Regions from separate parts of the Streptomyces sp. WMMC940 genome, predicted to be linked through region 1. Evidence: riboswitches for the same ligand, from Rfam matches in the RefSeq annotation. Region 1 holds a riboswitch; the other holds the start of a gene.

Region 1 (3,365 bases):
GTTCCTCGACGATCTGGTCGAGGAGCCTGCCGCGCACGGCGAGATTGGCGTAGCGGAAGGTGTGTTCCGGTAGACGGTCGTCCAGCAGGACCGCGAGACGGTCCGCCCAGCCGACGAACCGGCTGTCGGGTCCGGGGTCTCCGACGCCCTCGGTGAAGCTGTCACCGATCGCCGCGTACGACCCGAAGGAGTCCTTTGCTCTTGATCGCGAATCATCTGCCACGTCGAGTCATCATTCACCTCGCGAAGTGACCTACGCCACCGTAGGGAGGGGTTGACGGCGCGTGATATAGACCACCAGGTCAGTTTTCGGCAAAGCGGGAATAGCCATCGGACACGGCCCGCCGCCCGACACCGGAACCGGCGGGCGCGGAACGAAGCCGTCCGCCGGCCCCCTGCGCGGGGCCGGCGGACGAGGACGCCGCGTGAGGTACCGACGCGACGTCAGATCGTGACCCCGTGCTGACGCAGATAGGCCAGCGGGTCGATGTCCGACCCGTAACCGGGGCTGGTGCGGATCTCGAAGTGCAGGTGCGGGCCGGTGGAGTTGCCGGTCGAGCCGGACAGGCCGATCTGCTGGCCACCGGTGACGCTCTCGCCGGAGGAGATGGAGAGCTGGGAGAGATGGGCGTACTGCGAGTAGGTGCCGTCGTTGTGCTTGATGACGACCTCGTTGCCGTACGCACCGCTCCAGCCCGCCGAGACGACGGTGCCGGGGCCGACGGCCTTCACCGACGTGCCGGTGGGGGCGATGAAGTCCACACCGGTGTGATAGCCACTGGACCACATGGCACCCGCGGTCCTGTACGCGGTGCTGACGCCGCCGACCACCGGGGCGAAGTAGCCCGAGGGGATGTTCTTGACGGCACTGTCGGCGGCAGGAGCCTGGACGGCAGCGGCCGCGGGAGCAGAGGCGCCGCGGTCGGCGGTGCGGGAGGCGCGCTCGGCGGAGGCGGCCGGCTTCTCGGCTTCGGCCTTGGCCGGGGCCTTCGCCTTGACCTTCACCGGGGCCTCGGCCTTGCGCTCGGTCGACTGGGCCTTCGCGTGCGGCTTCGCGTCGGCCGGGGCCTTCGGCCCGACGTGGAGGCTGAGCCGCAGACCCGGGTGGATCAGCGACGGGTTCCCACCGACGGCGGCACGGTTGTCGGCGTAGAGCTTCTTCCAGCCGCCCGCGACATCCTGCTCGGCGGCGATCTTCGACAGATGGTCACCCACCACGACGGTGTAGGACTCGACCGCCTTGCCGGCCTGCGGCGCCTGGAGGACGAAGGCCTGGTGCACGGTCGGGGCGACAGGTCCGGCTGCGGGCGCGGACTGCCCTGCGGCGTTCGCGCCGGCGGCACCGACGAACGGGATGGCGATGGCGGCCCCGCCCGTACCGGCGGCGACGAATCCGCGCCTGAACGGGCTGGTCCTCGGACGGCGGTGCTTCCCCTTACCGGGCATGGCGCATTCCTCTCCGCCGCCTGCGAGGTGAGCTGTCGGGTTCGGGCTGGAGCTGCCCGGCCGCGCCGTGAGCGCGGCTTCACCCCGAGCCGTCCGGGGTCACGGAACGGCGCAGTACCTGGGTCCCCCGCTCCTGCCACATGTGGGTGGGTGCGATATTCCGGACGGCGGCAGGATTAGGCGTTCCGACCGGATTGCGGTGACCGTAGAGGAGTCGGGTCGGCGTGAACAAGCCGTCATTTCCACCGGGAATCGACCTGCCGGATATCAGCACACATTTCCCGGTCACACTCCGTGGATCGCGGATCTTCGATTTCCACGCGGACAAGGGAGTTGAGCCGTCCCACGCTCCACGGAACGTCACGGATATGATTCAGCTCACGGCTGGACGCGGCCTCCATTTCCAATCAGGGCGCGTCACCCTAAAGCATCCAATACGGACACATCACCCATTGCGGACGCAATACGCTCAAGGGTGCGAGTGGCACAGAAAAACACCTTTCACCCGTCCTGTCGGAATTCCATTCCCACAACCCGTGAATTGCGTGGTCGGTCCCAGCCGGCGAGCGGCATCGGTCCCCGCGGGGACCTCCCAGACTCCGACAACTCCGCACATCGTCGGGGGGAGTTCGACGACGGGCAACGGCCTGGCGGACACGGGTCGAGATGATTGCCTGAGGAATCGATGTCGTAGTGTCAGCACCGCGCCCTCGTCGGCGAGCAGCGCCGACCGCAGACACGGAGGAGCCCCCGTGACGCAGCAGCTGCCCCAGACCCCGTCGACCGAACCCGAACTGTCCGGTGTGCGCAACTTCCGGGACGTGGGCGGACTGCCGACCGTGGACGGACGACGCGTTCGGTACGGACGGCTCTTCCGCAGCGGCCATCTCGCGCACGCGACGGACACCGACGCGGCCTTCCTCTCCTCGCTCGGGCTCCACACGATCTTCGACTTCCGCAACTCCGCGGACCAGCGGCTGGAGGGCCCGGACGTCGAACTCACCGGGGTGCGCAACGTCAACATCCCGCTGTCCGACCCGGCCGACGGGGCCGAGTTCTGGCGAATGGTCCGGGACGGCGACCTCGACCAGCTGAAGTCGATCCTCGCCGACGGCCAGGCGGCCGGGCGGATGATCGCCTCCTACCGGATGATCATCAAGGAGCGCACCGCCGAGCACAGCCGCGTCCTGCACGCGCTGGCCGAGGACAGCACGCCGGCGCTGATGCACTGCGCGGCGGGCAAGGACCGGGCGGGTCTGTCCATCGCCGTCTCGTTGCTGGCCGTGGGGGTCGAGCGGGACGCCATCGAGGCGGACTACCTCAAGTCGAACGACCCGCACCGGCGCTACAAGGTGCGCCGCAGCGACAGCTCGCCGGCCGGGATGTCACCCGAGGTGATGGAGTTGCTGAGCCCGCTGTTCGACGCCCGCGCCGAGTACCTGGCGGCGGCGTTCGAGACCATGGAGGAGGTCTGGGGCAGCACCGAGCGCTACCTCTCGGACGGCCTCGGCCTCACGGGCGCGACGCGGGAGCGCCTCCGTGGGCGGCTGGTCGACGGGACGGTCTGAGCGGCGGCGGACGGCCCGGTCCGCAGCCGCCCCGGCGCACCGCGCACCGGCGCACCGGCGCACCGGCACGGAGGGAATCGCCCGGCACGCCCCGCCCGGTGACCGTGCGGGAGCCGGGCCGCGGCGTCCGCGGCCCGGCGGTTCAGCGGCCCGCGACCGCCTGCTTCACGAGGGTCCTGCCGAAGTCCCACATCAGCCCACTGCCGCCGTGGGCGTCGTCCATGACGGCGGTGAAGGCCTCGACGAACCGGTCGACCTCCGGTTCGCCGATGATCAGCGGCGGAATCAGCTTGATCACTTCCAGCCGGTCGCCGGAGACCTGGGTCAGGATGCGGTGCCGCTGCAGCAGGG
Region 2 (3,365 bases), 5.8 Mb from region 1:
GCGTCGTGAGCAGACATTGGGGGGTGCCTTCCCTACACGCCGTCACGGATCCCTGCGACGAGATCCAACGAGTCAGTCGGCGAGAGCGCATGCGCCTGCATGGTGCGGAAAGCGGCGCCGTACGTCTCGAGGTCTTCCTTCCGTTCGAGATAGAGACTACTCGTCAAGTGGTCAAGAACAACCACATCTAGATCAGAAGTGTTCGGAAAGGAGAAGATAACGAAAGATCCGGTCAGTCCCACGTAGCCGCCCGTCGAGAAGGGCAGCACCTGCAGCCGCACATGCGGGAGTTGGGCCATCTCCAGCACCCGGCGTAGCTGGCCCCGCATCACCTCCCGACCGCCCACCTGGCGCCGGAGGACCGCCTCGTCCAGCACGGCACTGAAGGTCAGCGGGCGTTCCGCGCGCAGTACGCGCTGACGCGCGATGCGCACTTCCACCAGCGAGTCCACCGTCTCCGTCGGCACGCTCTCCAGCGCGGAACGGGTCACCGCCCGCGCGTAGTCGGGCGTCTGCAGCAGTCCGGGCACCACCGAGGTCTCCAGCGTGCGCGCCGCGCTCGCCTGGGACTCCAGGCTGATGAAGTCCCGGTACTGCGGCGGAATCACCCCGCGATACGCGTGCCACCAGCCCTTTCCCCCGCCGTCCGCCGTGCCGGCCAGCGTCCCCAGCAGCTCGCGCAGCCGCTGGTCGGCGACTCCGTAGACGTCCAGCAGCCGAGCCACATCGGCCGGTTTCACACCGCTCGTTCCGGTCTCTATGCGGCTCACCTTCGACTGGTTCCAGCCCACGAGCAGCGCCGCCTCCCGGCTCGTGAGGCCGACGCCCAGCCGCAGACCGCGCAGTTCCTCGCCGAGCTTGCGCCGGCGCACCGCGGGACCCTGCCGCATGCCGAATCTCCTCCTGTTCTCCGCCGTTCCCACGGCCGCCCGGCGGCGGACACCGGTGACCGTCCGGACGGGCACCGGCGGACGCAGTGCCAGGCGCCAAGTGTGCGCCCGAATACGCTCTCGCGTAGCAGGGTTCACCGCTTTGAGCGACAGATATATGCATATCCAGGTGGATCCCCTGCCGTGGGGGCGGCAACAGTGGCAGTCTGGCGCGAAGCGCAGTCCGAGGCTGTTCCGGCATCCAATCCGTTACGTGCCGCGCTCCGGCAGCCCCGGTGGGAAAGGGACAGCTCGCCATGGCAGACCATCAGGAAGCCTCCGTCACTCTGCCGAGCGATCCCGCCTCGGTATCCGCCGCGCGCAGATACGTCTCCGAGGTCCTCGCCGAATGGGGACTGCCGGGGGAGACCGGCACCGCCGAAACGGTCCGTCTCATCGTCTCCGAACTCGCCACCAACGCCGTCCAGCACACCTTCGGGCTGTCCCCGACCTTTACGGTGGACGTCCGTCTGGAGCGTGACGAGCGTCTGTGCATCGGCGTCACGGACAGCCATCCGCGCAGGCCCCAGCGGCTGCCCGCGGCCGTGCAGCAGGACAACGGCCGCGGCATGGTCATCATCCGCTGGCTCGTCGCGGAATGCGGGGGAAGGCTGCACGTCGATCCCACGCCCGAGGGCGGCAAGACCGTCTGGATCGCGATGCCCTGGAGCGCGGCCGACGCCGAGCCTCCACACTGAGGGCCCGGGCCGGCCGCCGGCGCCGTGAGCCCGGGCCGAACGACGCGCCCGGGCCGGTCGACGTCCTGCGCTCCGGGGCCGGGGTTCGGGACCGCCGCGCCGCTTCGCTTGACGTCACCTCTGCCGAGGGACGTCAGCGCCGCCCGGTGCGCGCGGCCGGTGCTGACGCGGCACTAGCGTACGCGCCCGTAGCGGACGCCCTTGGTCCAGATCTTGGTCAGCTTCACGACGGAACCGGTCTTCGGCGAGTGCCAGATCTTCCCGGCCCCCGCGTAGATGCCGACGTGGTACACGTGCCCCCGCGAGTGGAAGAACACCAGGTCGCCGCGCTGCCGCTGGGAGGCCGAGATATGACGGGTGCGGTTGTACTGCTGCTGGGCCGTGCGCGGCAGTTGCTTGCCCGCCTTCTTGTAGGCGTAGAGCGTGAGCCCCGAGCAGTCGAAGCGGCTCGGACCGGTCGCTCCGTACCTGTACGGGGCTCCCTTCTTCGACGCGGCGACCTTGAGAGCCTTCGTCGCGTGCGCCGAGGCCGCTTGTGCCTCCGGCGCACCGCCCGGCACGATCAGTGAGCCGCCGACGGCGGCGATCGTGAGTGCCGAGACGGCACCCGTCCGGGACAGCAGGGACGGGAGATGTGTCTGCGCAGTCATGCGCAACCCTTCGTCAGCCGCCTGTGAAGGATGACCTGTCGGGTTCGGACCGGCGAAGACGCCCGGCCGCTCACACGGCTTCACCCCAAGGACCGGCCACCGTTCCGGTGGCAGGCCCGCACTGCTGGGTCCTCCACTCCTGCCGAAGCCCTCATGTCGACCAGGCATCCGGTGCGGCGGCAGGACTCGGCGTCCGCCCGGACCGCCCCGCCGCGGTGGCGGGGGCTTGTCGTCCCAGGGATCTTGACCCACGAACTGCCGGATTTCCGAGTCGAAACGACGATTTGTGAGGCTCCTCACCACTGATCTGTTCGGGTGGACAGGGCCGTTCGGGGGACTGGGCGTCGCCGGGTGACGAGCCCCGTACCTGCGGCGAAGCGCGTCATTGGGCCGATCGGGCGATGCGGTTGCGCAACTTGCACGGGACGAAAGTCGAAGCGCTGACTGGTCCGGATGGGCGACACCCGGTCGTACGCTTCTCGGGCGGGTCGGAGGCGCCGGGGCACCCGTTTCACGCTGGACCGTCAACTCTGCTGATCCGGTGGCACGGTGATCCGCAAGGCTCGGCGTTCCCCGCCCAATACCCGTAGTGCGCGGGCCAATGTGACGGTGTGCAGCTCGCTCTCGCCGCGCATGTGCATGACCGTCAGGGCGTCGCGGAGCTCCGTGGCCCGGGCGACCAGGGCCTGTGCGGCGCGGAGGGCTCCATATGTGTGTGTCCCGCGTGCCGGGTTGATCCTTCCCAGTTGGTCGACCACTTCGAGATAGCTGTCGACGAACTCGCTCTCGGCGCGTGTCAGTGCGGGCAGCGGCGGCAGCTCGGGTGGCAGCACCGCCGGCTCACCCGAGGACGGCGGAAGTCGGGAAACACTTCCGGTTCTTGACGATGTGATCGACCAGCCCGTAGCGAAGGGCTCCCGAGGCGTCGAACACGGAGTCGCGGTCGAGATCGGCTGCGATGCGTTCGGCGCTCCGGCCGGTGTGGCGGGCGAGCATGGCCGTGAGCTGCTCCCGCAGCCGCAGCAACTCGCGTGCCCGGATGTCCAGATCGGTGGGCTGCCCCTGGACCGGCTCCGGCAGCGAAGGCT

The links. A riboswitch is a leader RNA that binds a small molecule or an ion and turns the genes downstream of it on or off. The one in region 1 is predicted to bind cyclic di-AMP.
Region 2: it holds a riboswitch for cyclic di-AMP, as region 1 does, so the genes downstream of both, O7595_RS29455 (C40 family peptidase) here and O7595_RS03790 (M23 family metallopeptidase) in region 1, are expected to answer to the same signal.

The regions. Positions count from the first base shown of each region.
Region 1 covers NZ_JAPZBC010000001.1:831,346-834,710, forward strand. The annotation lists gene O7595_RS03785 (SGNH/GDSL hydrolase family protein) at 1-223, opposite strand, end outside; gene O7595_RS03790 (M23 family metallopeptidase) at 445-1,446, opposite strand; cyclic di-AMP (ydaO/yuaA leader) riboswitch at 1,451-1,611, opposite strand; gene O7595_RS03795 (tyrosine-protein phosphatase) at 2,199-3,014, shown strand; gene O7595_RS03800 (aspartate aminotransferase family protein) at 3,157-3,365, opposite strand, start outside.
Region 2 covers NZ_JAPZBC010000001.1:6,668,743-6,672,107, forward strand. The annotation lists gene O7595_RS29440 (DUF397 domain-containing protein) at 1-17, opposite strand, end outside; gene O7595_RS29445 (helix-turn-helix domain-containing protein) at 33-890, opposite strand; gene O7595_RS29450 (ATP-binding protein) at 1,187-1,627, shown strand; gene O7595_RS29455 (C40 family peptidase) at 1,801-2,277, opposite strand; cyclic di-AMP (ydaO/yuaA leader) riboswitch at 2,281-2,454, opposite strand; gene O7595_RS29460 (hypothetical protein) at 2,802-3,110, opposite strand; gene O7595_RS29465 (ATP-dependent Clp protease proteolytic subunit) at 3,118-3,365, opposite strand, start outside.